4 regions of the Pseudarthrobacter sp. 05T312 genome follow, and region 1 is predicted to be linked to each of the others. Evidence: riboswitches for the same ligand, from Rfam matches in the RefSeq annotation. Region 1 holds a riboswitch; each other region holds the start of a gene.
The links. Region 1 has a riboswitch for thiamine pyrophosphate ahead of AC1DIP_RS03345 (FAD-dependent oxidoreductase). Riboswitches for the same ligand answer to the same signal wherever they lie in the genome.
Positions count from the first base shown of each region.

Region 1 (7,486 bases):
GTCAGCCTCCCTGTACTGCCGTGACAAGTTCAATGTCGTCGCCCTCGGCGAGCGCCGTGGCGAACCATTGGCTCCGCGGCACCACCTGGGCATTATGGGCGACGGCGACCCCCAGCTTCCCGCCGTCCGTCGCCTGGCCGTTGGGTGCCAGCGGGCGTCCGGTGACCTGGCTGACGAGCGTGGTGATGGAGGTGCCGTCCGCCACCGTGTGGGTGTTTCCGTTCAGGGTGATGTTCACGCTGTCTCCTTGATGTGGTGGTTTGTGCCGGCGGCGGCCGGACGCGAGAAGCGCTCCGGGCTGAAAGGCGCCCAGCGCGGGTCGGCATGCCCCTCCAGCAACCCGGCGCAGATGGCCGCGGCCGCGGGAGTGAGCAGCACCCCGTGCCGGAAGAACCCGGTGGCGATGATGAGTCCCGGGACGTGCCCGGCCTGATTGCCGGCGGATCCGTCGGCCGCCGGCACACGGCCCAGCAGCGGTGCATTGTCGGGGGTTCCGGGCCGGGCCCGGGCGGTGCACTCGAGCAGTTCCAGTTCGGCGACGGCGGGAACCAGCGCCTGGGCATCGCGCAGCAGCTGGTAGACGCCTCCGGCGCTCACGGCATCGGACAGGGCGTCCTCGCGCTGGGTGGCTCCGATGACCACGGTTCCGTCCTGCCGGGGAACGATGTAGACGGGGACGCCGTGCACCAGCCCGCGCACGGTGGACGTCACCAGGGGCTGGAGGTGAGGCGGAACGGCGAGGCGGAGGATGTCGCCGTGTACCGGGCGCAGGGGCAGGTCGAGGCCGCCGGGCAGGCCGCCAAGGTCCCCTGCCTGCAGGCCGTTGGCCACAATGGTCTCCGTTGCCAGGACGGTGCCGCCACCGGCAAGGGAGGTGCCGACGACGCTTCCGCCCTCCCACAGCAGTCCGCCAGCCCGGTCCGGCACGGCATACCCATCCACCGCCCCTGCCGCGGCCAGGCCAGGCTTCCCGCGGACGGCGCCGGCGAGGGCCCGCCGCAGGGCAGCCACCAGGCGGCGCGGATCTACCTGGTGGTCCGCGGGAGTGTCCAGGGCGCAGGCGATGGCGGGGCTGAGGAGCGGCTCGCGTTGGCGGGCTTCCCTCACCGTCAGGGGTTCCACGGCAAGTCCGTTGGCCTGCTGTACGGCGCGGAGGTCCATCAGGGCGCGGCGGTCCGCGGCGTCGGCACCCACGGCGAGTGTCGGCGTCGTCAGGTATCCGGAATCCGCGCCGGTGGCTCCTGCGATGCCTGCGGCGAAACCGGGCCAGCGGGAGGACGCGTCAAGCATCAGTTCCAGGAGGTCCTCCTCCTGGTAGTGCAGTTCGCTGACGGGGGCCAGCATCCCTGCGGCGGCCCAGCTTGCGCCGCTTCCGGGTGCGTCATCGATCAGGGCCACGGAGCGGCCGGAGCACTGCGCCTCCCAGGCGATGCCATGGCCCACCACCCCGCCGCCGATGACGGCGACGTCTGCGTGGACCGTGGAACGGGGAGCACCGGGCGGCCCGGCGCGATGGTCAACGGGGGTGCTCATATGGTTCCTTCCCTACGCCGGCATTAACCGGATCAGGTCAAGCGGTCGGCTCTGACGCCCTCTCAGCCCGGCGCTTTGTGACAGCTGCCGCGGGCTCCCGCAGTACCAGCCCAGTTTAGAGGAACTAGGCTTGCAGGCATGAATGTGTCCGCTTCCTCCCTGCCCCCGGGCCCCCACGCTCCAGCAATCCCGGCCGGCACGGCCGAAGTTGCCAACGCGGGCCACAACGATGCCCTGAAGGCAGCCCGCCTGTACCTGTGCACCGATGCGCGCGCTGCGCGCGGCGACTTTGCGGAGTTCGTGGACGCCGCGTTTGCCGGGGGCGTGGACATCATCCAGCTGCGCGACAAGACCATCGAGGCCGCCGAGGAACTGGACCTCCTGGCGGCCTTGAAGGAGACGGCGGTGCGGCACGGGAAACTCTGGGCCGTCAATGACCGCGCCGATATCGCCGTGCTGTCCGGGGCACCGGTGTTCCACATCGGCCAAAAGGACCTTCCGCTGGCTGCGGCGCGCACCCTGGTCAACGGCAACGCCGCCATCGGCCTCTCCAGCCACACCACGGGCCAGGTCGACGCGGCCCTCGCGGCAACCGGCGGCCCGTCCGGTCTGGACTATTTCTGCGTGGGGCCGGTGTGGGCCACACCCACCAAACCCGGCAGGGCCGCCGTCGGGCCTGAACTGGTGCAGTACGCCGCCGGCGCCTCCGGGCAGGCCGGGGATCCCGTCCCGTGGTTTGCCATCGGCGGCATCGACCACGGAAACGTCCGCGAGGTGGTGGAGGCCGGTGCCCGCCGCATCGTGGTGGTGCGCGCCATCACAGAGGCCCCCGACCCCGCAGCAGCCGCAGCCTCGCTCCTCGGCGCGCTGGACGGCTGAGCCTGCATAATCCCGGGACTTGGGGCTACGCTGAATTTTGTGTCACATCATCGGTTGGCCCCCAACGTCCATGACCACAGGAACGCCCTGGAAGAGGCGTTGGGCCTGCTGCGGACCGAGCTTGAGCTGCCGGGCCCGTACCCTGCCGACGCTGTGGAAGACGCCCGGGCCGCCGTCGCGGCGTTGAAGCTGCCTTCCTACGACCTGACCGCCGTCGAATTCGTCACCATCGATCCGGCATCCTCCACGGACCTGGACCAGGCAGTCTTCATCGAACCCGACGGCAACGGCTACCGCGTCCTGTACGCCATCGCCGACGTCCCTGCATTCGTTGCACCGGGTGGCCCGCTGGACGCCGAAACCCGGCGCCGCGGCCAGACGTTCTACGCCCCGGACGGGCGGATCCCGCTGCATCCGGAGGTGATCAGCGAGGGGGCCGGGAGCCTGCTCCCGGGCCAGGAGTGTTCGGCTTTCGTCTGGGACTTCACGCTCGACGGCGACGCGACGGTGCTGAGCGTGGGTGTCCGGCGGGCGCGGATCCGCAGCCGCGACAAGCTCAGCTACAAGGGCGCCCAGGCCGACCTCGACGCCGGGACCGCCCCTCCCGTCCTTCGGCTGCTCCGCGAGGTGGGACTGAAGCGGGTGGCACTGGAACGGGCGCGTGAAGGCGCCAGCCTGAACATGCCCGAGCAGGAAATCGTCCAGCTGCCGGACGGCGGCTACCGGATCGACGCCGTTCCGCAGCTTCCTGTCGAGGACTGGAACGCCCAGATTTCGTTGATGACCGGAATGGCCGCCGCGCAGCTCATGCTGGAGGGCAAAGTGGGCATCCTGCGCACCATGCCCGCCCCTGACGAACGGTCGCTGCGGCACTTCCGGCTGCAGACCGAGGTGCTCGGCAGGCCTTGGGACGGGCAGGTCAGCTACGGCGAATACCTGCGGTCGCTCGATCCCACCGACCCGCGCCAGTTGGCCATCATGCATTCGGCCGGGATGCTGTTCCGCGGCGCGTCCTACACCGCCTTCGATGGCACCGTCCCCGAGGACGGCATCCAGTCCGCCATCGGCGCCGCCTATGCCCACACCACAGCGCCGCTGCGCCGCCTGGTGGACCGGTTCGTGCTGGTCATCTGCGAGGCCCTGAGCAACGGCGGCGATGTTCCCGGCTGGGCGCGCGAAGCCCTGCCCCTGCTTCCGGGCATCATGGCGGGATCGGACCAGCTGGCGTCAAGGATGGAGCGCCTGGCCCTGGATACCGTGGAAGCGGCACTGCTGCTGAACCACATCGGGCAGGAGTTCGATGCGATCGTCATTTCCGGGTCGAAGCCGCAGAACGGGAACGGCAACGGGAATGGCAAGAACGGCAATGGAAACGGCAGTTCGGGAATTATCCAGGTTGCCGAACCGGCCGTGACCGCACGGTGCGCCGGCGAGCTGGAGTCCGGCACCAAGGTCCGGGTACGGCTGGTTTCCTCCGATATCACCACCCGGCAGATCCACTTCGAGCTCGTTTCCTGAGCGGCAGGCGGCTCCCAAGGCGGGCCGAAACCGTGTTTTTGAGCCCTTACGGCTAGACTGGAGGGGTAGAACTGGATGCCCGGTCGTTGATTTCCTTGATTTGAAACCAACAAGCCCGCCCCTACGCGATCTTGAGAAGTACCCGTTGGTCACCAGTGCCAACATTAGATAGCCCGCGATCGGCTTCCACTGGAATCGCTTGCGCGCCTGAGCGTGCTCCGGAGCGGCCAGCCTTGGCCGGCCCGTTGAGCAGGCAGCGCCATTGCCCAAATGAATAAGGAAACTCCCCTGTGAGTGAATTGCATACCCACCAGCTCCTCAGCGATGTGTCCGGCACGGAAACCATCGAGCCGGAAGAAACCATCATCTCGGACGAAAAGCCGCACGAGATCGCGGAGAAGTCCTTCGCCGACTACAACGTCCGCGCCGACATCGTCGAGTCCCTGGCCGACGCCGGCATTACCCACCCCTTCCCCATCCAGGCCATGACCCTGCCGGTGGCACTGGGCGGCCATGACATCATTGGCCAGGCCAAGACCGGTACCGGCAAGACCCTGGGCTTCGGCATTCCGGCGCTGCAGCGCGTGATCGGACAGGATGACCCGGGTTACGCCAAGCTGGCTGTGCCGGGGGCACCGCAGGCCCTGGTGATCGTCCCCACCCGCGAACTGGCCGTGCAAGTGGCCAGTGACCTGCAGACGGCGTCCCGCAAACGCAACGCCAGGATCACCACCATTTACGGTGGCCGGGCGTACGAGCCGCAGGTCGAGGCGCTCAAGCAGGGTGTTGAGGTAGTGGTTGGCACTCCCGGGCGCCTGATCGACCTGTACAAGCAAAAGCACCTGAGCCTGAAGAACGTCAAGCTCGTGGTCCTCGACGAGGCCGACGAAATGCTGGACCTCGGCTTCCTGCCGGACGTTGAGACCCTCATTGCCGGCACGCCTGCCGTCCGCCAGACCCTCCTGTTCTCGGCCACTATGCCCGGCCCCGTCATTGCCATGGCCCGCCGCTACATGACCCAGCCGACCCATATCCGTGCGGCGGATCCGGAGGACGAGGGCCTGACCAAGCGGGACATCCGCCAGCTCATTTACCGGGCACACAGCATGGACAAGACCGAGGTGGTGGCCCGCATCCTGCAGGCCCGTGGCCGCGGACGCACCATCATCTTCACCAAGACCAAGCGCACTGCTGCCAAGGTGGCCGAGGAACTGGTGGACCGCGGCTTCGCGGCCGCCGCCATCCACGGTGACCTGGGCCAGGGCGCCCGCGAGCAGGCATTGCGCGCGTTCCGCAACAACAAGGTTGACGTCCTGGTGGCCACGGACGTGGCTGCCCGCGGCATCGACGTCGATGACGTGACCCACGTGATCAATTACCAGTGCGTGGAAGACGAAAAGATCTACCTGCACCGGGTGGGCCGTACCGGCCGCGCCGGCAACAAGGGCACCGCCGTCACTTTCGTTGACTGGGACGACATGCCGCGCTGGGCACTGATCAACAAGGCCCTCGGCCTGAGCGTCCCGGAGCCCGTGGAAACCTACTCGTCCTCGCCGCACCTGTACATCGATCTTGATATTCCCGAGGGCACCAAGGGCCGCCTTCCCCGCGACAAGAGGACCCTTGCCGGTGTCGACGCCGAGGTACTCGAAGACCTGGGCGAAACCGGCAAGAAGAACAGCCGTGGCGGCCGCGACTCAGACCGGTCACGCGACCGTGACGGGCGGGGCCGCGGAAGGGCCGACTCCGGCAAGGGCGGCAGCCGCGAAGGCGGCCGCAGCAGCGACTCGGCTGGCCGCTCAGGCGAGCGCCGTCGTCGTACCTCGACTCCGGAGACCGCGCCTGCCGGCGAGGCCGCCGCACCCGCAGCCGACGGCGAAAAGCCGAACCGTGCCCGCCGTACCCGCACCCGCACCCGCCGCCGCAACGGCGAAGTGGTGGCCGGCGCGGACAACAGCAGCCAGCCCGGCACCTCCGAGGCCTAACCGCCCTGATGAGTGACACTGATTGGGCGCCGGACGGCGGCAGCCTGGTGGTGCACGCGGACAACGCGGCGTACCTCCCGACGCTGCCGGACGGCGCCTTCACGCTGATCTACGTGGACCCGCCCTTCAACACGGGCCGGCCGCAGCAGCGCCAGGAAACCCGGATGGTGGTGAACGCCGGCGGCAGCGGGGACCGGGTCGGCTTCAAGGGCCGTTCCTACGACACCATCAAGGGCGCCCTGCACCGCTACGATGACGCGTTCAGCGACTACTGGTCCTTCCTGGAACCCCGGCTCGTGGAGGCGTGGCGGCTGCTGGCCGACGACGGCACCCTGTACCTGCACCTGGATTACCGCGAGGTGCACTATGCCAAGGTGATGCTGGACGCCATCTTCGGCCGGGAATGCTTCCTGAATGAGATCATCTGGGCCTACGACTATGGCGCCAGGGCGAAGAACCGGTGGCCCACCAAGCACGACAACATCCTGGTGTACGTGAAGAACCCGGCGAAGTACCACTTCGACAGCGCCGAGGTGGACCGTGAACCCTACATGGCGCCGGGCCTGGTGACACCTGCCAAGCGGGAACTGGGCAAGCTGCCCACCGACGTCTGGTGGCACACCATCGTCTCTCCCACCGGCAAGGAGAAGACCGGCTACCCGACGCAGAAGCCGGAGGGCCTGGTCCGGCGCGTCGTCGCCGCTTCGTCCCGGCCCGGTGACTGGTGCCTGGACTTTTTTGCCGGCTCCGGCACCCTTGGCGCAGTTGCCGCCAAGCTCGGCCGGAAGTTCGTGTGCGTGGACCAGAACCAGCCGGCCATCGACATTATGGCCAAGCGGCTGGGTGCGCACGCCACGCTGACCTCATTCCTGCCGGCCGGCTAGCTGTCTTGCCCTAGGGCCGGACGACGGCAGCTCCCGTGCCCTGTTCCTCGATCCGCGCCAGCATGTCCGGGGCCGTGAGGTTTTCGCCGAGCAGGTTGGGCTTGCCGGTGCCGTGGTAGTCGGAGGAACCTGTGACCAAAAGGCCATGCCTGGCAGCGAGCCTGCGCAGGAAGTCCCGGCCCTCTTCCGGATTGTCCCGGTGGTCGATCTCCAGGCCGGCCAGGCCTGCGTCGATCATCTCCCGATAGGTCCGCTCCCCCACGATCCGCCCCCGGGCTGAGGCCACGGGATGGGCAAAGACGGGCACGCCGCCGGCGGCGCGGACAAGTTCGACGGCGGTGGCCGGGTCCGGTGCGTAGTGCGGGATGAAGTAGCGGGACCGGGAGGTGAGGATGGAGGCGAACGCCTCGGAACGGTCCTCGACCACGCCCGCGGCGACGAGGGCGTCGGCGATGTGCGGCCGGCCGAGGGTGGCGCCGGGCGCGACGTGGTGGATTACGTCGTCCCAGGTGAGCGGGTAGTCCTCGGCGAGGATGGTGACCATGCGTTCGGCGCGGGTCAGGCGGGAGTCCTTCGCCTTGGTGATTTCCTCGAGGAGCCCGGGATGGGTGGGGTCGTGCAGGTAGCACAGGAGGTGGACACTGATGCCTTCCTCGGTCCGGCAGGAGACTTCCATGCCCGGTACCA
Region 1 is NZ_JBFTLY010000001.1:652,599-660,084, reverse strand. It holds gene thiS (sulfur carrier protein ThiS) at 2-238, opposite strand; gene AC1DIP_RS03345 (FAD-dependent oxidoreductase) at 235-1,533, opposite strand; TPP riboswitch at 1,526-1,644, opposite strand; gene thiE (thiamine phosphate synthase) at 1,672-2,412, shown strand; gene AC1DIP_RS03335 (RNB domain-containing ribonuclease) at 2,452-3,930, shown strand; gene AC1DIP_RS03330 (DEAD/DEAH box helicase) at 4,221-5,915, shown strand; gene AC1DIP_RS03325 (DNA-methyltransferase) at 5,924-6,799, shown strand; gene AC1DIP_RS03320 (PHP domain-containing protein) at 6,810-7,486, opposite strand, start outside.

Region 2 (7,486 bases), on a different contig from region 1:
CATTTTCGAGCCGGCCATGTTCCTGGTGGGCGCCCTCTTTGCGCTGGCCTGGTGGTACGGAATCCGGACCGGCATCCGGCTGGACCGGGAAGCCGCCCAGCGCGCCCGCGAACAGGCCGAATGGGAAGCCACCCACCCGGACCAGGCCGCGGGTCCCGGCCAACCGCAGACCCCGTAAGCCTGTCCCCGTAGACTTGACCCGAAACCCCACCAACGCATTGGAGCAGTTGTGACCACTGAGCGCACCCTCGTCCTGATCAAGCCCGACGGCGTCGCCCGTAACCTGACCGGGGCCATCCTGGCCCGTATCGAAGCCAAGGGCTACAGCCTTGCCGAGCTGAAGAAGGTTGACGCCACCCGTGAGCTCCTCGAGCAGCACTACGAGGAGCACGTGGGCAAGCCGTTCTACGAGCCCCTGGTGGAATTCATGCTCAGCGGCCCCGTAGTGGCGGCTATTTTCGAAGGCCACCGCGTCATCGAAGGTTTCCGCTCCCTGGCGGGCACCACGGACCCCACCACGGCGGCTCCCGGCACCATCCGCGGCGACTTCGGCCGGGACTGGGGCCTGAAGGTGCAGCAGAACCTGGTGCACGGCTCCGACTCGACTGAGTCGGCGGACCGGGAGATCAAGATCTGGTTCCAGTAAGCCAGGTGAAATGACAGCTAAGGCCAATGTTCTTTTGAACATTGGCCTTAGCTGTCAGGTGGAGCAGGTGACGGCGGGGTTGCCGGGGGAGCAGCCTGCTAGAACCCGGAGGTCCCTGCGAACACCTGGATGAACGCGAAGAAGATGGTGGCGATGACGGCCACGTACAGCAGCGCCGTGATGATCCAGCCGGAATCGCCCAGGACGCGGGCCGCACCCGCCGGCATGGGGAGGACGCCGGCCGTGATGTTCCGGATGGTGGTCCACACGAAGAGCGGGATCATGGCAGCCCAGACGATCATGCAGAACGGGCACAGGATGTGGATGGAGTACAGGGCCTGGGACCACAGCCATACGACGAACGCGAAGCCGAGCGTGACTCCGGCCTGCAGCCCGAGCCAGTACCAGCGGGCAAAGGCCGCACCCGACAGCAGGGCCATGCCCACCGTGATGGTAATGGCGAAGGCCACGATTCCGATGAACATGTTGGGGAAGCCGAACAGGGAACTCTGCCAGGTCTGCATGACCTGGCCGCAGGAGATCCAGGGATTCACATCGCACACAGTGGTGTGGTTGGGGTCCTTGAGTACTTCGAGTTTTTCCAGGACCAGGGTTCCGGAGGCAAACCAGCCGACGATGCCGGTGATGACCAGCAGCCAGCCGAAGGGCCGGTTCCGGGCCATCCGCGGAAGGCTTCCGGCGGCGCTGGTTTGCGGCTCGGCGGCCCGTTCCTGCTCGTGGGCGCTGACGGGGGAGATGCTGGGCATGGGTGTTGCGTCCTTTTCGTCCGGTGCTCCTGTGCCTGATTGTAACGCCGGCGGCTGGAGCCACCACACAGGCAAAGGAACAGCAACGCCCGCTTCCGCGGCGATCCGGCGCGGGTGTGAGAGAATGGACGTGGCTGGAAGCCGATCCACATTCGGACTCCGGTCCGGTGGTTTGTTCCCAAGACCGCCAATGATGAGCAGGGCAGGCTTCGGATTCTTCCGGCAAACCCGCGACTCCATTGGGCGGCACCTGGTTGTAGCACGCAGAACAACGGGTTTTCAGAACATCCGCCGGCTCCCACGGGCTGCCGCACCCCAATGACGGTGCGAACCTGGGAGTATCCACTTGACTTCTGTCAATGCCTGCGGGTGTTGACAATATGTGCCCCAATGGGTGCCGGATGTGGCGGTACGTCAGGGGCAGGAGTGTTGCCACATATGGACAATGATCAGGAACTGGCCGTTAACGACGAAGCAGCGGCTGCTGCGCCCAAGAGGGCTCCGCGGACCCGCCGCAAAGCGGCAACAAAAACCGGGGAAGCTCCCGCGGATGCCATGACCAGCGGACCGGACGCCGCTTCGGCCCCCGGTGAAGACCCGGCCGGTCAAGAAGCCGCGGTCGAAGCAACCGCCGTGGAAGCAACCGCTGCCGAAGAAGCCGGCACCGCGCAGAAGGCCCCCGCCCGGCGAACCCGGGCCCGGAAGAAGGCCGACACCGCCGAACCGCTGCCTGCCTTCGCCGCTGACGTGGAGCCTGCTGCCGAAGTGGCGGCCGTTGACGCACCGGCCGCCATTCAGGACCCTGCCGCCGAAAGCCCTGCCGTTCCTGCCCAGGATGCAACGGCAGATCCCGAAACCAAGCCCGTCCGCCGCCGTCGGGTAGCCACCCGCAAGGCTGCCTCCCCGGTCGCCGCCCCCACAGGTGACTCCGCGGCAACGGCTGACGAAACACCTGCAGCCGCAGCCCCTGAAGCTGCCGCAGCCCCGGAAGCCGTGCTGCCGGAAGCCGCTGACCAAGTCGCGGAACAGAACGTGGAGCAGGCGAACGGATCCGCCGGGCAGGAAGCAGGTCCTGCGGTGGCAGGCGCCCCCGCACAGGAGCAGCCCACGGAAGCGCCGGCAGTGGAAGACGGCGAGGCCGCCGCTGCCGCCAGCCCCTTCGGTTCCCTCTTCCTGGAACCCGCTTCCCCCACGTCAGTACTCTTCCAGGCGCCGGACCTCAGCACTGTAGTCCGGCCCGCGGCGCCCGCAGCCGCGGAGCCCGAGGAAGAAGAATCCGAAGACGTCGAGGATTCCTCCGGCCGCCGCCGTCGCCGCAGCCGTGGCCGCAGGGGCCGCAGCCGTATCGGTGGTACGGCGGAGGAGGATAACGAGGACAGCAGTTCCGATGCTGAGGACGAGTCTGACGAAGACGCAGCCGGCCAGGTGGAAGACGGCGTGACGTCGCGCCGCCGCCGTCGCCGCCGCCGCGGGGACCAGGACCTTGAGCTCACGGGCGGCGGGGACGATGATCCGCCCAACACGGTCACCCGGGTCCGCGCGCCGCGTGCTGTCACTGAAGCGCCCGTGAGCAACCGCGTGACCAGCGTCAAGGGCTCCACCCGCCTGGAGGCCAAGAAGCAGCGCCGCCGCGAATCCCGCGACACGGGCCGGCGCCGGACTGTCATCACCGAGGCCGAGTTCCTGGCGCGCCGCGAGTCCGTGGACCGCCAGATGATCGTGCGCCAGCGCGATGACAGAATCCAGATCGGCGTCCTCGAAGACGGCGTCCTGGCCGAGCACTTCGTGTCCAAGACCCAGCAGGATTCGCTGATCGGCAACGTGTACCTCGGCAAGGTCCAGAACGTGCTGCCGTCCATGGAAGCGGCGTTCGTGGACATTGGACGCGGCCGCAACGCCGTCCTGTACGCGGGCGAGGTCAACTGGGAAGCAGTCAACCTCGAGGGCAAGCAGCGCCGCATCGAAAACGCACTGAAGTCCGGCGACACCGTGCTGGTGCAGGTCACCAAGGACCCCGTGGGCCACAAGGGTGCCCGCCTCACCAGCCAGATCTCCCTGCCCGGCCGCTACCTGGTGTACGTCCCCGGCGGTTCCATGACGGGCATCTCCCGCAAGCTGCCCGACGTCGAACGCAACCGGCTCAAGCGGATCCTCAAGGACCGGCTGCCCGAACACGCCGGCGTCATTGTCCGCACCGCTGCCGAGGGCGCTTCCGAGGAAGAGCTCACGCACGACATCAACCGGCTGCGCGCACAGTGGGAAGGCATCGAAAGCCAGTCCACGTCCACCAAGATCCTGGCCCCCGAGCTCCTTTACGGCGAACCCGACCTCACAATCAAGGTGGTCCGCGACGTCTTCAACGAAGACTTCTCCAAGCTCATCGTTTCCGGTGAGGAAGCCTGGGACACCATCGAGGCCTACGTCACCTACGTGGCGCCGGACCTCGTGGGGCGGCTCGAGAAGTGGACCAAGGACCAGGACATCTTCTCGGCCTGGCGCATCGACGAGCAGATCCACAAGGCCCTCGAACGGAAGGTCTTCCTGCCCTCCGGCGGCTCCTTGGTGATCGACCGCACCGAGGCCATGACCGTTGTGGACGTCAACACGGGCAAGTTCACCGGCAGCGGCGGCAACCTTGAGGAAACCGTCACCAAGAACAACCTCGAAGCGGCCGAGGAAGTGGTGCGCCAGCTCCGGCTTCGCGACATCGGCGGCATCATCGTGATCGACTTCATCGACATGGTGCTCGAATCCAACCGCGACCTGGTCCTGCGCCGCCTGGTGGAGTGCCTGGGCCGGGACCGGACCAAGCACCAGGTTGCCGAAGTGACCTCACTCGGCCTGGTCCAGATGACCCGCAAGCGCATGGGCACCGGCCTGCTCGAAGTGTTCGGCGAGCAGTGCGAGGCCTGCGCCGGCCGGGGCGTCGTGACCCATGACGATCCCGTGGAGCACCGCCGGGCCAACATCGTGGCGGCCGAGCACCACGTCCAGCGCACCGACAACCGGCCCGAAGCCCGGGCGGAAACGCGCCCGGAAGCGCAGCGGAACGACAACGGCCAGCCCGGTGTCCGGACCGAACGCAAGCGGCGGCGCGGACGCGGCGGCCAGCAGCCCGAGGCTGCCCCGGCACCTGCCGTGCATGTCCACACCGTCCAGCCGGACCCGTCCGACGCCGAGCGGCACGCCAAGGCGGAGGCCACCAGGCTTGCCCTCGCAAACATCGCCGCTGCCGCCCATGCAGCCCACCTGCACGACGACGAGGTGGCGGCAGCCCGGCAGGTGCCGTCCGTGGAGCCTGCGCCGGTACCCGTTGAGGAGACGCACGACGCCGATGCCCCGGCACGTCCCGCAGCCGTCCTCACGTTCGGCGGCGAGGAAGTCCCTCTTCCGTTCGTGGAGCACGCCGGGGAACAGCATCCGAAGCCTGCCCTGACGCTGGACCGGCTTGCGGAAGCATTCGCCCACCTGGGCCAGCCGGCTTCCCCCGTGGAGAACGCCCCTGCCAGGCAGGCAGAGGCCGTGCAGGCAGCAGGAGAGGTCGCGCCGGAAGGGCAGGCCGACGGCGGGACGGCAGAAGGCCGCGCCGGTGCCGCTCCTGAGGCGTCGCCTGAAAAGGACTATTCGGACCACACGCTGGAGCAGTCCCGGCAACGCCGGCCCCGGCGCCACCGGGCCGCCAGCCGTGCCCAGGGTTCCGCCAACGAGACCGCTGTCCAGCACCATGAAAACGTCCAGGCTGATGCCGGTGGGCACTCGCACGCAGCCAAGGCCCCCGAACCGGCGAAGGACCAGCCGGAACCGCGCAAGGCGGCCGAGGAACCCATCATCCTCGGCGTCGGGGTGCCTGCCTCGGAACTCTAGCCACAGGAGCGTCCAGCCAGGAATCCCCGTCCTGCGCATCGGTCCACCGGGATTTCCGGGTGGACCGTGCGGGGCGGGGATTCCTGCTGTTCCGGGGCGGTCTATTCTGCGGCGGCCGTTGTCACCCTTTTCCCCGGCTGCGGCGCACGGGCTAGGGTAGGAACCGACACGGGGTGCCGCGCAGCAGGCCGGCTGAGATCCAGACCCGTTGAACCTGTCCGGCTAGTACCGGCGAAGGGATGTCTCTTGTCTTCGACCCTTTCCATGCCCCTGCCAGCTGCCTCCTCCGTCCGCACCGGGCTGCCCACCGGCCGGGACGTCCCGCGGGTCCTGTCCATCGCCGGCTCCGACCCGTCCGGGGGCGCAGGCATCCAGGCCGACCTGAAAAGCATTGCCGCCCACGGCGGATACGGCATGGCTGCCATTACCGCCCTGACGGCACAGAACACCCGCGGCGTGCAGTCCGTCCACGTTCCTCCCGTGGCTTTCCTCGCCCAGCAGCTGGACGCGGTCAGCGATGACATCTCGATCGACGCCGTCAAGATCGGCATGCTGGGGGACGAGGCCGTGATCCGCACCGTCCGGCACTGGCTGGAGAAGGTCCGTCCCGCCGTCGTGGTCCTGGACCCGGTCATGGTGGCCACCAGCGGCGACAGGCTGCTGGAGGAGTCCGCCGAGGCCGCGCTCCGGGACCTGCTGCCCCTGGCCAACCTCATCACTCCCAACCTGCCGGAGCTTGCCATGCTGGTGGGTGCGGACCCTGCCGACAGCTGGGCGGCCGCGCTGGAGCAGGGGCGGCACCTGGCGGACGCCACCGGCGCCACCATCCTGGTCAAGGGCGGTCACCTGGCGGGTGCGGACTGCCCGGATGCGCTGGTCAATACGGCTGGCCTCCTCGCACAGGAAGTGGTGGAGGTGCCGGGAAACCGCATCAACACCCGCAACAGCCACGGCACCGGCTGTTCCCTGTCTTCCGCGATGGCCACCGTCCAGGCTCGCTTGGGCGACTGGGAGGCATCCCTCCGGACGGTCAAGCCATGGCTGGCAGGCGCCCTTGAAAACTCGGAGCAGCTCGAGGTGGGCCAGGGAAACGGGCCGGTGCACCACTTCCACCATGTGCGGCCTGCCCCCGCGGAAGGCGGCTTCGCTGCACGGCTCTGGGCAGAAGCCCAACAGGACCTCGCGGACATCTACGCCCTGGACTTCATTCACGGCCTGGCCGCCGGGGACCTTCCCGAGAAGGACTTCGCCTACTACCTGGCCCAGGATGCCCTGTACCTGAACGGATACTCCCGGGTGTTGGCCCGCGCCAGCGCCCTGGCTCCCTCGGAAGCGGAACAGCTGTTCTGGGCCGGGTCCTCGCAGCAGTGCCTGGAGGTGGAGTCGGAACTGCACCGTTCCTGGCTCAGCACCCGGCCCGCCCAGAACGGCCTCGGCCCCGTCACCAAGGCCTACGTGGACCACCTCACCGCAGCGTCGGCGTCGGGCAGCTACGCCGTCCTGGCCGCCGCCGTCCTTCCCTGCTTCTGGCTCTACGCCGAGGTGGGCGAAAAGCTGCACGGCCAGTTTGTTGCCTCCTTGGAGCCGGAGGGGCACGCCTACGCGGCCTGGCTGCGGACGTATGCCGACGAAGGATTTGCCGAAGCAACGCGCCGCGCCATCGCCATCGTGGACGCAGCTGGCCGGAAGGCCTCGGACGCCGAGCGGGAGGCCATGGTGACCGCGTTCAAGCAGTCCTGCCGCCTGGAAGTGGAATTCTTCGACGCGCCGAGGCTCCATTCCTGACTCCTGCGGGCAGCACCGCCGCTATGATGGAGTTCATGGTTGCGGTGCTGCCTGCCGGAGTGTGGTTACTACCACACCCGGGCCGCCGGAACCAGCCTCATTTGCGGCCGTAGATGGATTTAGCGTATTCTAGATCTTCGGTGCTTACGCCAACACTTGGGTTATGACCCCACGGCGTTGAGGCACAGCGGGAACCCTGACTTTTTTGAGTCGGTTCCGCACGCAAATTTTGTAATAAACGTCGAGAGAAGTGAGTTCCCAAGTGGTGTACGCGATTGTCCGCGCAGGCGGCCGCCAAGAGAAGGTTTCCGTTGGAGACTTCGTTACCCTGAACCGCGTCGCCGGTGGAGCCGGCAGCACCATCGAGCTGCCCGCACTGCTCCTGGTTGATGGTGACAAGGTCACCTCCGCCGCCGCTGACCTG
Region 2 is NZ_JBFTLY010000004.1:221,200-228,685, reverse strand. It holds gene AC1DIP_RS08770 (DUF4233 domain-containing protein) at 1-178, shown strand, start outside; gene ndk (nucleoside-diphosphate kinase) at 230-646, shown strand; gene AC1DIP_RS08760 (vitamin K epoxide reductase family protein) at 745-1,413, opposite strand; gene AC1DIP_RS08755 (Rne/Rng family ribonuclease) at 1,852-5,277, shown strand; TPP riboswitch at 5,437-5,534, shown strand; gene thiD (bifunctional hydroxymethylpyrimidine kinase/phosphomethylpyrimidine kinase) at 5,542-7,062, shown strand; gene rplU (50S ribosomal protein L21) at 7,325-7,486, shown strand, end outside.
Region 2: linked by a shared signal. The riboswitch ahead of thiD (bifunctional hydroxymethylpyrimidine kinase/phosphomethylpyrimidine kinase) and the one ahead of AC1DIP_RS03345 (FAD-dependent oxidoreductase) in region 1 are both predicted to bind thiamine pyrophosphate.

Region 3 (7,486 bases), on a different contig from region 1:
GATGCGGTAGTACGGGGCGCGCATCTTGCCGAAGCGCTTAAGGCGAATCTTTACGGCCACTTTTGTGGTCACTCCTGTTTCAGAAAAAGGGGTGAACCCGGCTTTCTGCACCCGTGGGGCGGGCCGTACTTGCGGGCTCGAAGGACAGGATCCGGACGCGGAGAGAGGGGCCACGCAGATCGAGTACCTGTTTATTGTGCCAGATGAACGCCGTTATTTCGACTTGGCGCGGGCGCCGGTGACACTGCGCGAAGGTTTCCCGGGCGCGGCCGGGAGGGTCAGGCGGACCAAACGTAGAGTCCAGTCCGCTCGGAATCGTTGATTCCGGCGGCAAGCGCCGCGAGCTGCTGCACGTAGGTCCGCGCCTGGGCGGCAGCGAACGGCATGTCCTCCTGGCCGGCCCACTGCTCGGCAACATCGTCGAGGACGTTTCCCTCGCCTTCGGTTTCGTAGGTGAGGAGGTCCGCCAGGGCGCGGACCATGGCCGGCGGGACGGCGAGGAGGGAGTCGCTTGCGACGTCCACCATGGTCAGCTCGTAGTCGGCTCCGCCGGCATGGACGGCCGTCCCGGCAAGATCGCCGAGCTGTTCCAGTTCAAAATCGGTGATTCCCTCGATCCGCACCGCAGCAGTGTCCGCCGCGGAGGCGCTGCGGCCTTCATCAAGGAGGCCGGCATGTTTCAGCGCGGCGTCATGGGTGGCGACAAAGATCTCGGTGAAGCCCATGGCTGGTGTCCTTCTTCCGTTGACGGAGCTGCCCGCCGGACACTTCCTGCCGCCCGGCCGTACGGAATCAGCCTAGTAGCTGCAGGGGCGCCCTTGCACGCCGGACCGGCCTCCCGCGAAGTGGCGCGGGAGGCCCAGCGGTCAGCGGACGGCGACGCGGATCCGGTTGCGCCACGGATCTTCGAACCGAAGCTCCGAGCCCGTGTGGTGAGCCGGCACCCCGGCAACCTTGAGGCGGTCAGTCAGGGCGCCGACGTCGTCCCCCGACGGAACCTCGATCAGCACCTCACCCAGCCCAAGGGTGTCCTTGCGCGGACCTGCGCCGCGGCTGTTCCAGACGTTCATGGCCATGTGGTGGTGGTAGCGGCCCGCGGAAACGAACAATGCCTGCCCGTGCCAGCCCGCGGTCTTTTCGAACCCGAGGGTCCCCACGTAGAAGTCCCGGGCGGTCTGCACATCGCCAACCTGGAGGTGGACGTGGCCCACGCCGGCCGCTGTTTGCCGCTGCCCCTCCAGGGACTCCTCGGTAAGGTACTGCTCGAGGTAGCGCTGCGGCGGGAGCGCCAGGCTGTCCATGACCACGTCGGTCCCGTTCCAGGACCAGTTGCTGCGGGGACGGTCCCAGTACAGTTCGATGCCGTTGCCCTCGGGGTCGGTGAAGTAGAAGGCTTCGCTGACCAAATGGTCGGCGCTGCCGGTGAAGGCCCGCGGCTCGTACTGGGCTGCAGTGGCGACGGTGGCGGCGAGGGAAGCCTGGTCCTCGAAGAGCAGCGCGGTGTGGAACAGGCCTGCCTCTCCCCTGCCGGGAAGGTGCAGTCCGGGAGCCGGCGCGAGGTGGACCAACGGCCTGCCGAGGCGGCCAAGGTAGAGCCCGCCATCCTGCTCGGCGACCACCTCAAGGCCCAGTGCGCGCTGGTAGTAGTCGGTCATGACCTTCATGTCGCCCACCTTGAGCATCACGGTGCCCATGGCGAGGTCGGCAGGAAGAAGATCCTGGCTGCTGGCTGATGCGGTCATTGAAGGCTCCTTGCATTGGCGGCCGTCCCGTTGGCGGCCTGTCACACTTTAAAATTACTTGAAGCTTCAATTTATTCCAAGTCCCGGTGAGCCGTTTGTCAGCGAATGATCCGCCCGCCCAGCACCACGTGCTCCAGGGCCGTAATGGTCTCCCGCGCCGCCCGCGGGTCTTCCCGGCACACGACGACGTCGGCGCGGGCCCCTTCCTCCACTCCGTCCGCTCCCAGCCACGTTCGTGCTGCCCAGCAGGCGGAGTCGAGGGCCGCGTCCATGGGCAGGCCGGCGCCGTGCAGGGCCAGGATTTCGTCCGTGATCCTGCCGTGCCGGATCACGCTGCCGGCGTCGGTACCGGCAAAAATGCGGACCCCCGCGGCATGGGCTTCCGCCACCCGCTCCATCCTGCGTTCCCAGAGGGCGCGCATGTGGGCGGCATACCGCGGGAACTTGGGCTCCGCCTGCGCAGCAATGTCGGGGAAGGTGGCGATATTGATGAGCGTGGGCACGATCGGTACACCTTGCTCCACGAACCGGGGCACGTGGCGGGGCAGCAGCCCGGTAGCGTGCTCGACGCAGTCAATGCCTGCGTCCAGCACCTGGTCCAGGGTGTCTTCGGCGAAGCAGTGCGCTGTCACCCGGGCCCCTTCGTCGTGTGCGGCCCGGACGGCATCGCGTACGACGTCGGCAGGAAACGACGGCGACAAGTCGCCTGCGCCGCGGTCAATCCAGTCCCCCACGAGCTTGACCCAGCCGTCGCCGTCGCGCGCCTGCTTGCGGACGGCCTCCACGAGGCCCCCGGGCTCCACTTCCTCGGCGAACCCCCGCAGGTAGCGGCGCGTCCGGGCGATATGGCGCCCGGCCCGGATCAACACCGGGAAGTCCCTGCCGCCCTGCATCCAGCGGGTATCTGCCGGCGAACCCGCGTCCCGGACCAGCAAGGTTCCGGCGTTGAGGTCCGCGCGCGCCTGGTCCCTGGCGGCCGCGGGTTCGACCGGACCAGCGGCACCCAGCCCAATGTGGCAGTGCGCGTCCACGAAGCCCGGGAGCACCCAGCCGTCCAAAATCCGGTCCGGAGCAGCCGCCGGCCTGCTGAACGTAAGCCTGCCGTCCACGGACCAGAGCCCGTGCCGCACCCTGTCCGGTGCAGTGAGGACGGGGCCTCGGAAGTGGATGATGTCTGCCATGGGGCTCCTTTCGATGCCCGGTCAGGCTAGCACCGGAATTATGACAAGGGCGCTCCAGGTGCCTGTGGTAGCTTCGTTCCTGACCACACGGGTGCCCTTGCAGGGGCTGAGATCGGGCTGACGCAGCCTGCGACCGTTGAACCTGTCCGGGTAATGCCGGCGAAGGAAGTGAGTATTCCCTTGAGTACGCAAAACACCCAGTTGAACCCTGCCCTCCAACCGTCCGACGGGGAGCCCGGCGACGCTTCAGTGCCGCCGGTAACCCAGTCGCTGAAGTCGCATTCACTCGCCTACGTTGCGGATGAGGCGTCCGGGATCCGGGTACCGGTGACCGAAATTGCCCTTGAGCCGTCCCCCAACGGCCAGCCGAACGCACCCTTCCGGACCTACCGGACCGCCGGACCCGGCAGCGACCCCGTCCGCGGCCTGCAGCCCTTCCGCTCCGAGTGGATCGCGGCACGGGCTGACACCGAGCCCTACGGCGGCCGGGAGCGCAACCTGCTCGACGACGGCCGCTCGGCCGTGCGCCGCGGCGCCGCCTCCGCGGAGTGGAAAGGTGCGCAGCCGGTGCCCCGCCGCGCCGTCGACGGCCGGACGGTGACGCAGATGCACTATGCCCGGCAGGGAATCGTCACGCAGGAAATGCGGTTCGTGGCCCTGCGCGAAAACTGCGATGTGGAGTTGGTGCGCAGCGAAGTGGCTGCCGGCCGCGCCATCATTCCCAACAACATCAACCATCCGGAATCCGAACCCATGATCATCGGCAAGGCCTTCCTGGTGAAGATCAACGCGAACATCGGCAACTCCGCCGTGACGAGTTCAATCGCCGAGGAAGTGGACAAGCTGCAGTGGGCCACCCAGTGGGGCGCCGACACCGTCATGGACCTCTCCACCGGCGACGACATCCACACCACGCGGGAGTGGATCCTCCGCAACTCCCCCGTGCCGATCGGGACGGTGCCGATCTACCAGGCGCTGGAAAAGGTCAACGGCGAGGCCAACGCCCTCACTTGGGAGATCTTCCGCGACACCGTGATCGAACAGTGCGAGCAGGGCGTGGACTACATGACCATCCACGCCGGCGTGCTGCTGCGGTATGTCCCGCTGACGGCCAACCGGGTGACCGGCATCGTCTCGCGCGGCGGCTCGATCATGGCCGGCTGGTGCCTGGCCCACCACCAGGAGAACTTCCTGTACACGCACTTCGATGAGCTCTGCGAAATCTTCGCCAAATACGACGTCGCCTTCTCGCTGGGCGACGGCCTCCGCCCCGGCTCCACGGCGGACGCCAACGACGCCGCCCAGTTCGCCGAACTGGACACCCTCGCCGAACTGACGCAGCGGGCCTGGGAATACGACGTGCAGGTGATGGTGGAAGGGCCAGGCCACGTTCCCTTCCACCTGGTCCGCGAGAACGTGGAGCGGCAGCAGGAACTGTGCAAGGGTGCGCCCTTCTATACCCTGGGGCCCCTGGTGACGGATGTGGCGCCGGGGTATGACCACATCACCTCGGCCATTGGCGCCACCGAAATCGCCCGGTACGGCACTGCCATGCTTTGCTACGTCACGCCGAAGGAACACCTGGGCCTGCCCAACAAGGACGACGTGAAAACGGGGGTGATCACCTACAAGATCGCAGCGCACGCCGCAGACCTGGCCAAGGGCCACCCCGGGGCGCATGAGCGCGATGATGCCCTGTCCAAGGCAAGGTTCGAGTTCCGCTGGCGTGACCAGTTCGCGCTGTCCTTGGACCCCGTGACCGCGGAGTCGTTCCACGATGAGACGCTGCCGGCCGAACCGGCCAAGACGGCGCACTTTTGTTCCATGTGTGGTCCGAAGTTCTGCTCCATGCGGATCAGCCAGGACATCCGGGACGAATACGGGTCCGCGGAGGCGCAGGCTGCGCTGGCGGACATGGCCTCCGGCATGCGGGAGAAGAGCGAGGAGTTCCTGGCAGCCGGCGGCAAGGTGTACCTGCCGGAGCTGCGGGTCCCCGCCGAAGGCTAGGACGCCCGGGCGGGCTGGCTCCTGCTGACCCCACTGATGAACTGGCGGATGGCCCGGTCCCCGTCCAGGGAGTCCTGGGGCCGGTGCCCTCCCGCGGCAACGCGGTGCAGGGCACCGGTTTCCCGGAGGTACCCGGCAATTTCCTCATAAAGCGGCTCCCACCCTCCGGTGAGCACCAGGGTGGGGACGCCCGGAACAATGTGCAGCGGCGCTTCCCACGAAGGCTCCTGGAGCCGCAGCCGCCGCGCGGACCGTTTCTCCTCGGCGGTGGCAGGCTGCTGGAGGTCGGTGGCGTAGATCCTGCGCACGAACTCGCGCTGGAAGTCGTCATCGCTGAGTTGGTGGCGGACGTCGAACAGTGGCTGCATCAGGCTGATGTGGGCGGCCGTGGCCGGCAGTTCCGCGGTCAGGGACAGGCAGGCGGGCTCCACCAGGGTCAGGGAAAAGACCAGGTCGGGGCGTTCAACGGCGGCCATCATGGCTGCGATGGCACCCTGGGCGTGTGCCACCACGTGTCCGCCGGCAGCGCCGCGGCCGTCGTCCCCCAGGGACCGCAGGATGATTGCGGTGTCTTCCGCGAACGAAGATTCCACCGGCTCCGCGACGGCATCGTAGCCGTGCCGGCGGAGGAACAGGGCGTCATAGGACAGTGCCATGCCGTGCTGGCGGGGCCACGCGGCGGCACCGAAACTTCCGGCGCCGTGCACGAAAACTACCCTCTGCTTGAACATGTCCCAACCCTATTCCACGCTGCCGACATCCCAACGAAAAAGCGCCAGGTGTCGTCTTGAGCGGTCAAGACGGCACCTGGCGCTTCCTGATGCCGGGGAACTCCTATTTGCCCAGGAACTTGTCGAAGCCCTTGGGAAGGTTCAGCGAGGACGGGTCGAAGTCGCCGCCCTGCTGGCCGAACGCAGCACCGGTGGGAAGCGCCTTGGCGGCGTTGGCACGGCGGGCTTCCGCCTCCTTGCGCTCCTGTGCCGCCTTGGCGGGGTTGCCGGATTTTGCCTTCTTCTTCGGTGCGTTCTTTGCGTTCTTCCGCGCGCCGCCCCCGGCTCCGGGCATGCCGGGCATTCCGGGCATCCCCGGCATGCCGCCCTGGGCCATCTTCTTCATCATCTTCTGGGCCTGGGCGAAGCGCTCCAGCAGGCCGTTGACCTCGGACACGTGGACACCGGAGCCACGGGCAATACGTGCCCGGCGCGAGCCGTTGATGATCTTGGGCGCCAGGCGCTCGTGCGGGGTCATGGACCGGACGATCGCTTCTACGCGGTCGATTTCCCGCTCGTCGAACTGTTCCAGCTGCTGCCGGATGTTCTGCGCGCCCGGCATCATCATGAGCATCTTCTTCATGGAGCCCATGTTGCGGATCTGCTGCATCTGGGCCAGGAAGTCTTCGAGGGTGAAGTCCTCCTGGTCGGCGAATTTCTTCGCCATCCGGGCAGCTTCGTCCTTGTCCCAGGCCTTTTCGGCCTGTTCGATGAGCGTGAGGATGTCGCCCATGTCCAGGATGCGCGAGGCCATCCGATCCGGGTGGAAGAGCTCGAAGTCGTCCAGGCCTTCGCCGGTGGAGGCGAACATGACCGGCTTGCCGGTGACCGACGCAACGGACAGTGCGGCACCACCGCGGGCATCGCCGTCGAGCTTGGACAGCACGATGCCGGTGAAGTTCACGCCTTCATCGAACGCGAGCGCCGTGTTGACGGCGTCCTGGCCGATCATCGAGTCGATCACGAACAGCACTTCGTTGGGGACGATGGCGCGGCGGATCTGGCGGGCCTGCTCCATCATGCCGGCGTCCACGCCAAGGCGGCCGGCGGTGTCGACGATCACGACGTCGTGCAGCTTCTGGCGTGCTTCCTCCACACCGGCGCGGGCGACGGCGACCGGGTCACCGGCGGGCTGGTCCAGCTCCGTGGAGGTGGCTCCCGGGTGCGGGGCGAAGACCGGCACGTTGGCGCGCTGGCCCACCACCTGGAGCTGGGTGACGGCGTTGGGGCGCTGGAGGTCGCAGGCCACCAGCATGGGGCTGTGGCCCTGGGCCTTCAGCCACTTGGACAGCTTGCCGGCCAGGGTGGTCTTGCCCGCGCCCTGGAGGCCCGCAAGCATGATGACGGTGGGGCCGTTCTTTGCCAGCCGGATGCGCCGGGTTTCACCGCCGAGGATCTCCACGAGTTCCTCATTGACGATCTTAACGATCTGCTGGCTGGGGTTCAGCGCGCCGGAGACTTCAGCTCCCAGTGCGCGTTCGCGGACGCGCCCGGTGAACTCGCGGACCACCGGAACGGCGACGTCAGCGTCCAGGAGGGCACGGCGGATCTCCCGGACGGTGGCATCGACATCGGCCTCCGTCAGGCGGCCCTTGCCGCGGAGATTCTTGAAGGTTGCTGTCAACCGGTCAGACAGTGAATTGAACACGCGCCGTGAACTTCTTTCAGGAGATGATCGGGACTCGACTATCTAGGGTATCAAGTCAGGCACGGTAGATGGCATGCTGGCCAAATGACGAGCCAAACGACTGTGAAGACCTTGCTCATCCTCGGCGCCTCGGGCGAC
Region 3 is NZ_JBFTLY010000003.1:206,008-213,493, forward strand. It holds gene rpsP (30S ribosomal protein S16) at 1-60, opposite strand, end outside; gene AC1DIP_RS06980 (hypothetical protein) at 279-725, opposite strand; gene AC1DIP_RS06985 (VOC family protein) at 867-1,742, opposite strand; gene AC1DIP_RS06990 (amidohydrolase family protein) at 1,841-2,923, opposite strand; TPP riboswitch at 3,001-3,108, shown strand; gene thiC (phosphomethylpyrimidine synthase ThiC) at 3,104-4,930, shown strand; gene AC1DIP_RS07000 (alpha/beta fold hydrolase) at 4,927-5,661, opposite strand; gene ffh (signal recognition particle protein) at 5,765-7,348, opposite strand; gene AC1DIP_RS07010 (glucose-6-phosphate dehydrogenase) at 7,433-7,486, shown strand, end outside.
Region 3: linked by a shared signal. The riboswitch ahead of thiC (phosphomethylpyrimidine synthase ThiC) and the one ahead of AC1DIP_RS03345 (FAD-dependent oxidoreductase) in region 1 are both predicted to bind thiamine pyrophosphate.

Region 4 (7,486 bases), on a different contig from region 1:
GGGCTGCAGGACAATGATCCGATCCACCATGTCCTTCCACACGGATACCCGGTGCTCCACCACCACCAGCGTGGCGCCGGTTTTGTCCAGGGAGCGGGCCACTGCGTTGCGGACCTCCAGCACGCCGTCCGGGTCCAGGTTGGCGGTGGGCTCGTCCAGCAGGATCAGGCCGGGGCGCATCGCCAGGATGCCGGCGAGCGCCAGGCGCTGCTTTTGGCCGCCGGACAGGGCCGACGTCGGGTGGTCCAGCGGGAGGTGGGAGAGTCCGACGTCGGCAAGCGCCGCGTGCACGCGCGGCCAGATCGCGTCGCGGGGCACGGCGAGGTTTTCGGCGCCGAAGGCGACGTCGTCCCCCACCCGGGAAAGGACCACCTGCGTTTCGGGGTCCTGCTGCATCAGCCCGGCGCGGCCGCGCCGGGCACGGGGCGCGGCTCCGTCCACCAGGAGCGAACCGGACTCGTCGGCGTCGCCTGCCTCGCCGTCGTCGTTGATGTCTCCCAGGACGCCGGCCAGCGCATGCAGCAGCGTGGACTTCCCGGCGCCGGAGGGCCCGAGCAGGAGCACCCGCTCCCCCGGGGCGATGTCCAGGTCAAGGCCGTGGACGGCGGGTTTGGGCCGGCCGGCATGCCGCCAGCCCCAGCCACGGGCGGTGACGGCGGCGGGGCGGACCGCGCCGGAGTCCTGGGAGGGTGCCATCAGGAGAAGACGGGCTCCGTTGCGGCCTTGCGGGACGCGAAGGAGCTCAGCACGCCGGTGCGTGCCAGGCCTCGGGTGGCCAGCCAGGCCAGGGCGCCCGCCAGGATGGCCCCGGAAATGGTGGTGAGGACGATGTAGGCCAGCTTGTCGGCGCCCGAGTAGGCGATGTTCCAGCCCCACGGTGCGAACGAATCATTCAGGCCGCAGAAGAATCCGGCCGCGGCGCCGGCCAGCAGCGATACGGGCAGGTTAAACTTCCGGTACACGAAGATTGCGAAGATGATTTCCGCGCCCAGCCCCTGGATGAAACCGGAGAAAAGGACCGAGGCGCCGTACTGGGAACCCATCAGCAGCTCGCCGGTGGCTGCGACGGTCTCGCAGAACAGGGCGGCCCCGGGCTTGCGGATGATGAGCATCCCCAGCACGCCGGGAATCATCCAGCCGCCGGCGAGCAGGCCGGTCAGGGGCGGGTAGGCGGCGTTCATGGGGGCGGACAGGGCGGCGGCACCCTGGTCCCAGGCCCAGAAAATGACGCCGCCCGCGATGGCCACCAGCGCGGCGACGACGATGTCCACGACGCGCCAGGACTTGCTGGTGGTCTTCTTGATTGCTGCAGTACTCATGTGATCCTCCTGGGAAACAGGAGGGGAAAGTGGACCCGGCCGGCGGCCTGTGGCCGTGGAACCGCGACACTTTGAGAACTCGACTCCCTTGCGCCGGTACTAACCGGATCAGGTTCGAGGGTCTGCGGCTGTCCGCACTCTCAGCGCCCACCTGCGGTGCCCGGCTAATGCCAGGTTGCCCGACGGCGGCGCTCCCCTGTCGTTTTTAGTGTTGCTTTTCGTGTGGGTAACGCTTGTTGTTGTGCCCTGTTGGGCGTGGTCAAGTTTACACCTGGCAGGGCTGGATTGCGGGCTGCGGGCGCCAATCCCCCGGATATGACCGGCTAGGCTGGGGGCAGTCCGTTTTCCGCCCGCAAGGAGTACCTGGAATGAACCTTCTCATCAAACTGCTCGGGACAGCCGTGAGCCTCGGCGCAGGCCTCGCCGGCACCAAGCTGGTCAATGCCATCTGGGAAAAGACCACCGGACAGAAGCCGCCCACCGGCAAGCACGAGGACGTACCCACCAGCCTGCGTTCCGCGCTGACCTTTGCGCTGATCTCGGCGTCGGTCAGTGCCATCATCCAGGTCCTGGCCAACCGCGGAACCCAGCGCGCCATCACCCGCTTCGCGAAGACCCAGGACATCGTCTAGCGTCCTGCCCTTGGCGTTACCGGCCGTCGTCGGGGCTGTCCTTCCGGGCAGTCTCGGCGGCGGCTTTTTGCACCACGGCTTCGAGTTCATCGGCGGTGAGCAGTTCCCGGTGCAGGTGCTTGGTGCGGTAGCCGGCACGGCCCACCATGTGGGCGGACACAGGCACCGTGAGCAACTGGAAGATCCACGCCACCACCAGGACCGGCCACACCCACCACGTCCGCATCTGCAGCCCGATGGCCGCCAGCAGCAGGAAGAGGCCCAGGACCTGGGGCTTCGTGGCGGCGTGCATGCGGCTCAGGAGGTCCGGGAACCGCAGCAGGCCTATCGAGGCACCCAGGGACATGAGGGCGCCCACCACCATGAACACGGCGGAGACGAGGTCGATCCAGGCGTCGGGGCCGGAGAAGTCAGGATTCATTGGGTTTGACCCTCCTGTCGGCCACGAACCTGGCCACGGTCACGGACCCAATGAACCCGATGATGGAGATGGCCACCACCAGCATCAGGTTGTTCAGGTGCCGGTTCACTGCCATATCGATGCACAGCGCCCCGGCCAGGATGGCGAGCAGCACATCCGCAGCCAGCACCCGGTCCAGCAGCGACGGGCCACGGGCGATACGGATAATGGCACCGGCGGCCGCCAGCGAAAAAATGACGGCTGTGACAGCCAGGACAACGTGCATCATGCGCTGGCCTCCATACGGACCTCTTCGAGTTCATCCGCGGTGCCCATGATGCGGATCAGGCCCGCTTCAATGGAACGGACCTCGTTCCGGAGGCCCTCCACGTCCTTCTCGGAGGTGATGTTGAGTGCGTGCAGGTACAGGGTGGACGTGGAACGGTCCACCTCAACCACCAGGGAGCCCGGGATCAGGGAAATCACGTGTCCCGTGGCAGTGACGATCAGGTCCTGGTGGCTGCGCAGCTTGACCGCGACCACGGCATTGGTCACCTTGGGGCCGCGGACCGCTGCCAGGTACAGGACCTGGGCGCTGGCCACCACCACCTTGCCCACGAAGGCCAGCGCAAAAGGCACGGCGTAGAGGATATTGAACCGGCCACTGAGTTCCACCGGCGGGAGGTAGAAGAGCCGGGCCACGCCAACGGCCAGCAGGGCCCCGAAGAGGAGGTTGCCGGGGCTGAAATCCTGCCAGAGGGCGCCCCACACAACCACCAGCCAGACCAGGAGCGGCAGTTCCTGGCGCAGCGAAATGCGTTTGCGGCTCATCGTCCTCCTCCCACGGCGGTGGCGGCGGGAACGGCGGTAGCCTCACCCAGCACCGCCTGGATGTACGGCGTCCGGTCAAGCATGTCCCGGGCTGCCCGGTCGGAAAGAGCGAACAATGGTCCGGCGAAGACGGTCAGGGCGACACCGAGCACCACGAGGCCGGCCGTGGAACCCACCATGGTCCGCGGCAGGAGGGTCACGGTGTTGTTCACCTTGGCTCCCGGACCGGAAACCCTCGCGGCAGGAGGGGCAAGGAGCACAGGGTCCGGGTGCTCGGCGTCCTCCGGCTTCCGCCAGAACGCGCGGTTCCACACCCTGGCGATGGCCAGCAGCGTCAGGAGGCTGGTGACCACGCCGCCGATCACCAGTGCGTAGGCCAGCGGAGTGCCCAGCTCCACGCCGGCCTGCAGCAGGCCTACCTTGCCCAGGAACCCGGAGAACGGCGGGATGCCGGCCAGGTTCATGCCGGGGATGAAGAACAGCAGCGCCAGCATGGGTGAGAGCTTGGCGAGTCCGCCGAGCCGGTCCACGGACGAGCTGCCGCCACGCCGTTCGATGAGGCCGGTGACCATGAAGAGGCTGGTCTGGATGGTGATGTGGTGGGCCACGTAGAAGACTGCCGCCGCCAGGCCCACGGCCGAGGACATGGCCAGCCCGAACACCATGTAGCCGATGTGGCTGACCAGGGTGAACGAGAGGAGGCGCTTGATGTCGCTTTGGGCCAGGGCGCCCAGGATGCCCACCAGCATGGTCAGCAATGCCACCACCATCAACGGCGTGTTCAACGTATCTCCGGGGAAGAGCAGTGTTTCGGTGCGGACCATCGCGTAGACGCCCACCTTTGTCAGCAGGCCTGCAAACACGGCAGTGACCGGCGCCGGGGCGGTGGGGTAGGAGTCGGGGAGCCAGAAGGACAGGGGAAAGACGGCGGCCTTGATGCCGAAGGCCACCAGGAGCATCACGTGCAGCAGGGTTTTGGTGCCTTGGTCCAGTTCGCCCAGCTTGACGGCCAGGTCCGCCATGTTCACGGTTCCGGTGGCCCCGTAGACCATGGCGATGGCAATCAGGAACAGCACCGAGGACACGACGGACACCACCACGTAGGTGACGCCGGCCCGGATCCGGGGGCCCGTGCCGCCCAGGGTCATCAGCACGTAGCTTGCAGTCAGCAGGATCTCGAAGCCGACATAGAGGTTGAAGAGGTCCCCGGACAGGAACGCGTTGGACACCCCGGCCACCAGGATCAGGTAGGTGGGGTGGAAGATCGATACCGGCGCGTCGTGGTCGCCGTCGGCCATGCCCTGGCCTGTGGCGTACACCAGCACTGCAAGGCTGACGGCGGAGGACACCACCAGCATCAGGGAGGAGAACTGGTCCACCACCATGACGATGCCAAACGGAGGGATCCAGCCGCCGATGGTCACCGCGGCGGTGCCGCCGTTCCATGCCGACGCCAGCAGGAGGCATTCGAGTGCCAGCGTCAGTGACAGCAGGCCGATGCTCACCGCGCGCTGGGCCCGGGAGTGCCGGATCAGCAGGAAGGTCAGGGCGGCGCCCAGGATGGGAAGTACGACGGCGAGCGGGGCAAAGCTTGCGATGTTCACTTTCCGCCTCCTTCCGGGCTGTGGTCAACGTTGAGGGAACCGGGCTTTTCCTCCGCGGCAGCATGTTCGGCGGGCATTTCCCGGCCGCCGGCCACAAGCGTGGCCACCCGGTCCGCGTCCTGGTCCGCCTCGCCGCCGGAAGCACCGCGGTCCGTGACATCCCGGCCGTCGGAACCGAGCATGGTGAGCGGGAACTCCGATGTTTCCGCGGGGACTTCGGCGTCATCCTCAGCATCGAAGCTGGGGGTCTCGGCCACCCGGAGGTCCTCGGCGTCGTCCTGGATGTCGTCCTGGCGGGCCAGCACCCAGGTGCGGTAGATGATGCCCAGCATGAAGGCGGTGACCGCGAAGGAAATCACGATCGATGTCAGGATCAGGGCCTGCGGCAGCGGATCGTTGTATTCCTGGGCGGGCGTGTCCTTGCTGAAGAGCGGCGCCAGTCCCGCGTATCCCCCGGTGGCCAGGATCAGCAGGTTGGTGGCGTTGGCCAGCAGCATCAGTCCCAGCAGCACCCTTGTGAGGCTGCGTTCCAGGATCAGGTAGATGCCGCAGGCGTACAGGGCTCCCATGACAATCAGCAGGGTCAGGTTGACGCTCATGCGTGGCCCTTCGCGGTGGTCTCGGCAGGAATCCCGTCCGGTTCCTGTTCCAGCTCCCCGGCGCCCTGCACGTCCCCGGCAAGGCCACGCTCCTGGTCGGCTTCCTGGCCCGGTTCCGGCGCCTGTCCGACGGGCCCGGACTGGTCCTCGAGGTGTTCATCGATCTCGGCCCCGAGGCTGCGCAGCACGTCAAGCACCAGGCCCACCACCACGATGTACACGCCGATATCGAAGATGGTGGAGGTGACGAACTTGATGTCCCCGAACACGGGCAGCCATACCTGGATGATGGCGGACTGGAACACCTGCCCGCCCAGCAGCAGCGGCGCCATGCCGGAAGCGGCTGCGAGGGCCAGGCCGATGCCCAGGAGGGCGCCCGGGCTCAACGGAGCAGCTTCCCGCAGCTCGAAGCGGCCGCCTGCCAGGTAGCGGATGGTCAGGGCCAGGCCGGCGGTGAGGCCACCGGCGAATCCGCCGCCGGGCAGGTTGTGCCCTGCCAGCAGCAGGTAGAGCGAGAAGATGATCATCGAGTGGAAGATCAGCCGCGTGACCACCTCGAAGATGATCGAGCGGCGTTCAGGGGCCAGGGTCCGCCCGGCCACAATCCAGGGGTCCCGGGTGGAGGCCGCAAACCTCCGGCTGATGGCCAGCGCCGCAGCGTCTCGGGAGCCGGGGTCGACACCGGGGTGCCGGCCCACTGTGCCCGCCGCAACGCTCGCGGACGCCTGCAGCCGGTCTCCCCGTCCGCGCACGAAGATCAGGCTTGCCACGCCGGTGGCGGCCAGCGCCAGGACGCTGATCTCACCGAACGTGTCCCAGGCGCGGATATCCACCAGGGTCACGTTGACCACGTTCAGGCCCCCGCCGCCTTCATAGGCGAGCTGCGGGAACTGCAGTGACACGGGAATGGACGTCCGGGCACCCATGGCGAAAATGGCTGCAAAAACCATGGTGATGCCGAAGCCGGCGCCGATGATGACGCGCAGCACCCGGTATTTGCCGCCCGTGCGGTCGCGCAGTTCGGGGGGCAGCCTGCGCAGGGCCAGGACGAAGGCCACCAGGATGATGGTTTCCACCAGCATCTGGGTCAGGGCCAGGTCCGGGGCGCCCTGCAGGGCGAACACCAGCGCGATGCCGTAGCCGGTCACGGAGACCATCAGCACGGCAAGGAATCGTTTGTTGGCCTTGACCGCTGCCAGTGCGCCGATGACGATGCCCACGCCGGCAACCAGCTGCAGCGGCGAATTCGGGTCCACCAAATAGACGTCCTGCGGGAGTGCGTTGTCGCCCAGGAGCATTGCCACCAGCGGCAGGACGAATGCCACGCTCAGGATTACTGCGAGGTAGAAGTACAGTGAACCGCGCTGGGTCCGGCCGGTGATCCAGACGGCAGCGTCATCCAGTGCTCCGATAGTCAGCTGGTAGCCGCGGTCGCCGTCCACCCAGGCCGGGACCAGGGACTGGACGCGGGCCACCGCGGTGCGGCCAACGTACATGGCGGCACCGAGCACGAAGGTGATGGCCGTCAGCCCAAGTGCCGGAGTGAACCCATGCCACAGCGCAAGGTGGCCTGCCTGCGCTGCGGGAGCGCCGGCGTCGGGCGCTGTGGACGCGAACAGGGCGGCGTACGGCTGGATCCAGGCGTCCACCGGAACCGGCCAGAGCCCATAGGCGATGGTCAGGATGCTGAGGATGGCGGGTGCGGCCAGGAAGGAAGGCCTGATGGCCTTGAACGGCGTGGAGTCCACCCCGGGTTTGACCGCGAACGCACCCCACATGAAGCGGGCGCTGTAGGCGAAGGTAAGGATGGAGCCCACCACGAGCCCCACCAGGACCACCATGCCCCACGGACCGGAATGCGGGTCCGCGGCGTGGTGCACGAAGGCTTCCAGCACCGATTCCTTGGCTACGAACCCTGCCAGCAATGGCACGCCGGCCATGGACGCGGCGCCGATGCCGGCCACGATGCCGAGGGCGCGCGAGGAGCGGAAGACGCCGGACAGTTTGCGGACGTCGCGGGTCCCGGACTGGTGGTCGATGATGCCCACCACCAGGAACAGCGTGGCTTTGAACAGCCCGTGCGCCAGCAGCATGGCCAGGC
Region 4 is NZ_JBFTLY010000002.1:328,193-335,678, forward strand. It holds gene AC1DIP_RS05635 (ABC transporter ATP-binding protein) at 1-696, opposite strand, end outside; gene AC1DIP_RS05640 (ECF transporter S component) at 696-1,319, opposite strand; TPP riboswitch at 1,387-1,527, opposite strand; gene AC1DIP_RS05645 (DUF4235 domain-containing protein) at 1,688-1,951, shown strand; gene mnhG (monovalent cation/H(+) antiporter subunit G) at 1,968-2,372, opposite strand; gene AC1DIP_RS05655 (MrpF/PhaF family protein) at 2,362-2,640, opposite strand; gene AC1DIP_RS05660 (Na+/H+ antiporter subunit E) at 2,637-3,182, opposite strand; gene AC1DIP_RS05665 (Na+/H+ antiporter subunit D) at 3,179-4,786, opposite strand; gene AC1DIP_RS05670 (Na(+)/H(+) antiporter subunit C) at 4,783-5,385, opposite strand; gene AC1DIP_RS05675 (Na+/H+ antiporter subunit A) at 5,382-7,486, opposite strand, start outside.
Region 4: linked by a shared signal. The riboswitch ahead of AC1DIP_RS05640 (ECF transporter S component) and the one ahead of AC1DIP_RS03345 (FAD-dependent oxidoreductase) in region 1 are both predicted to bind thiamine pyrophosphate.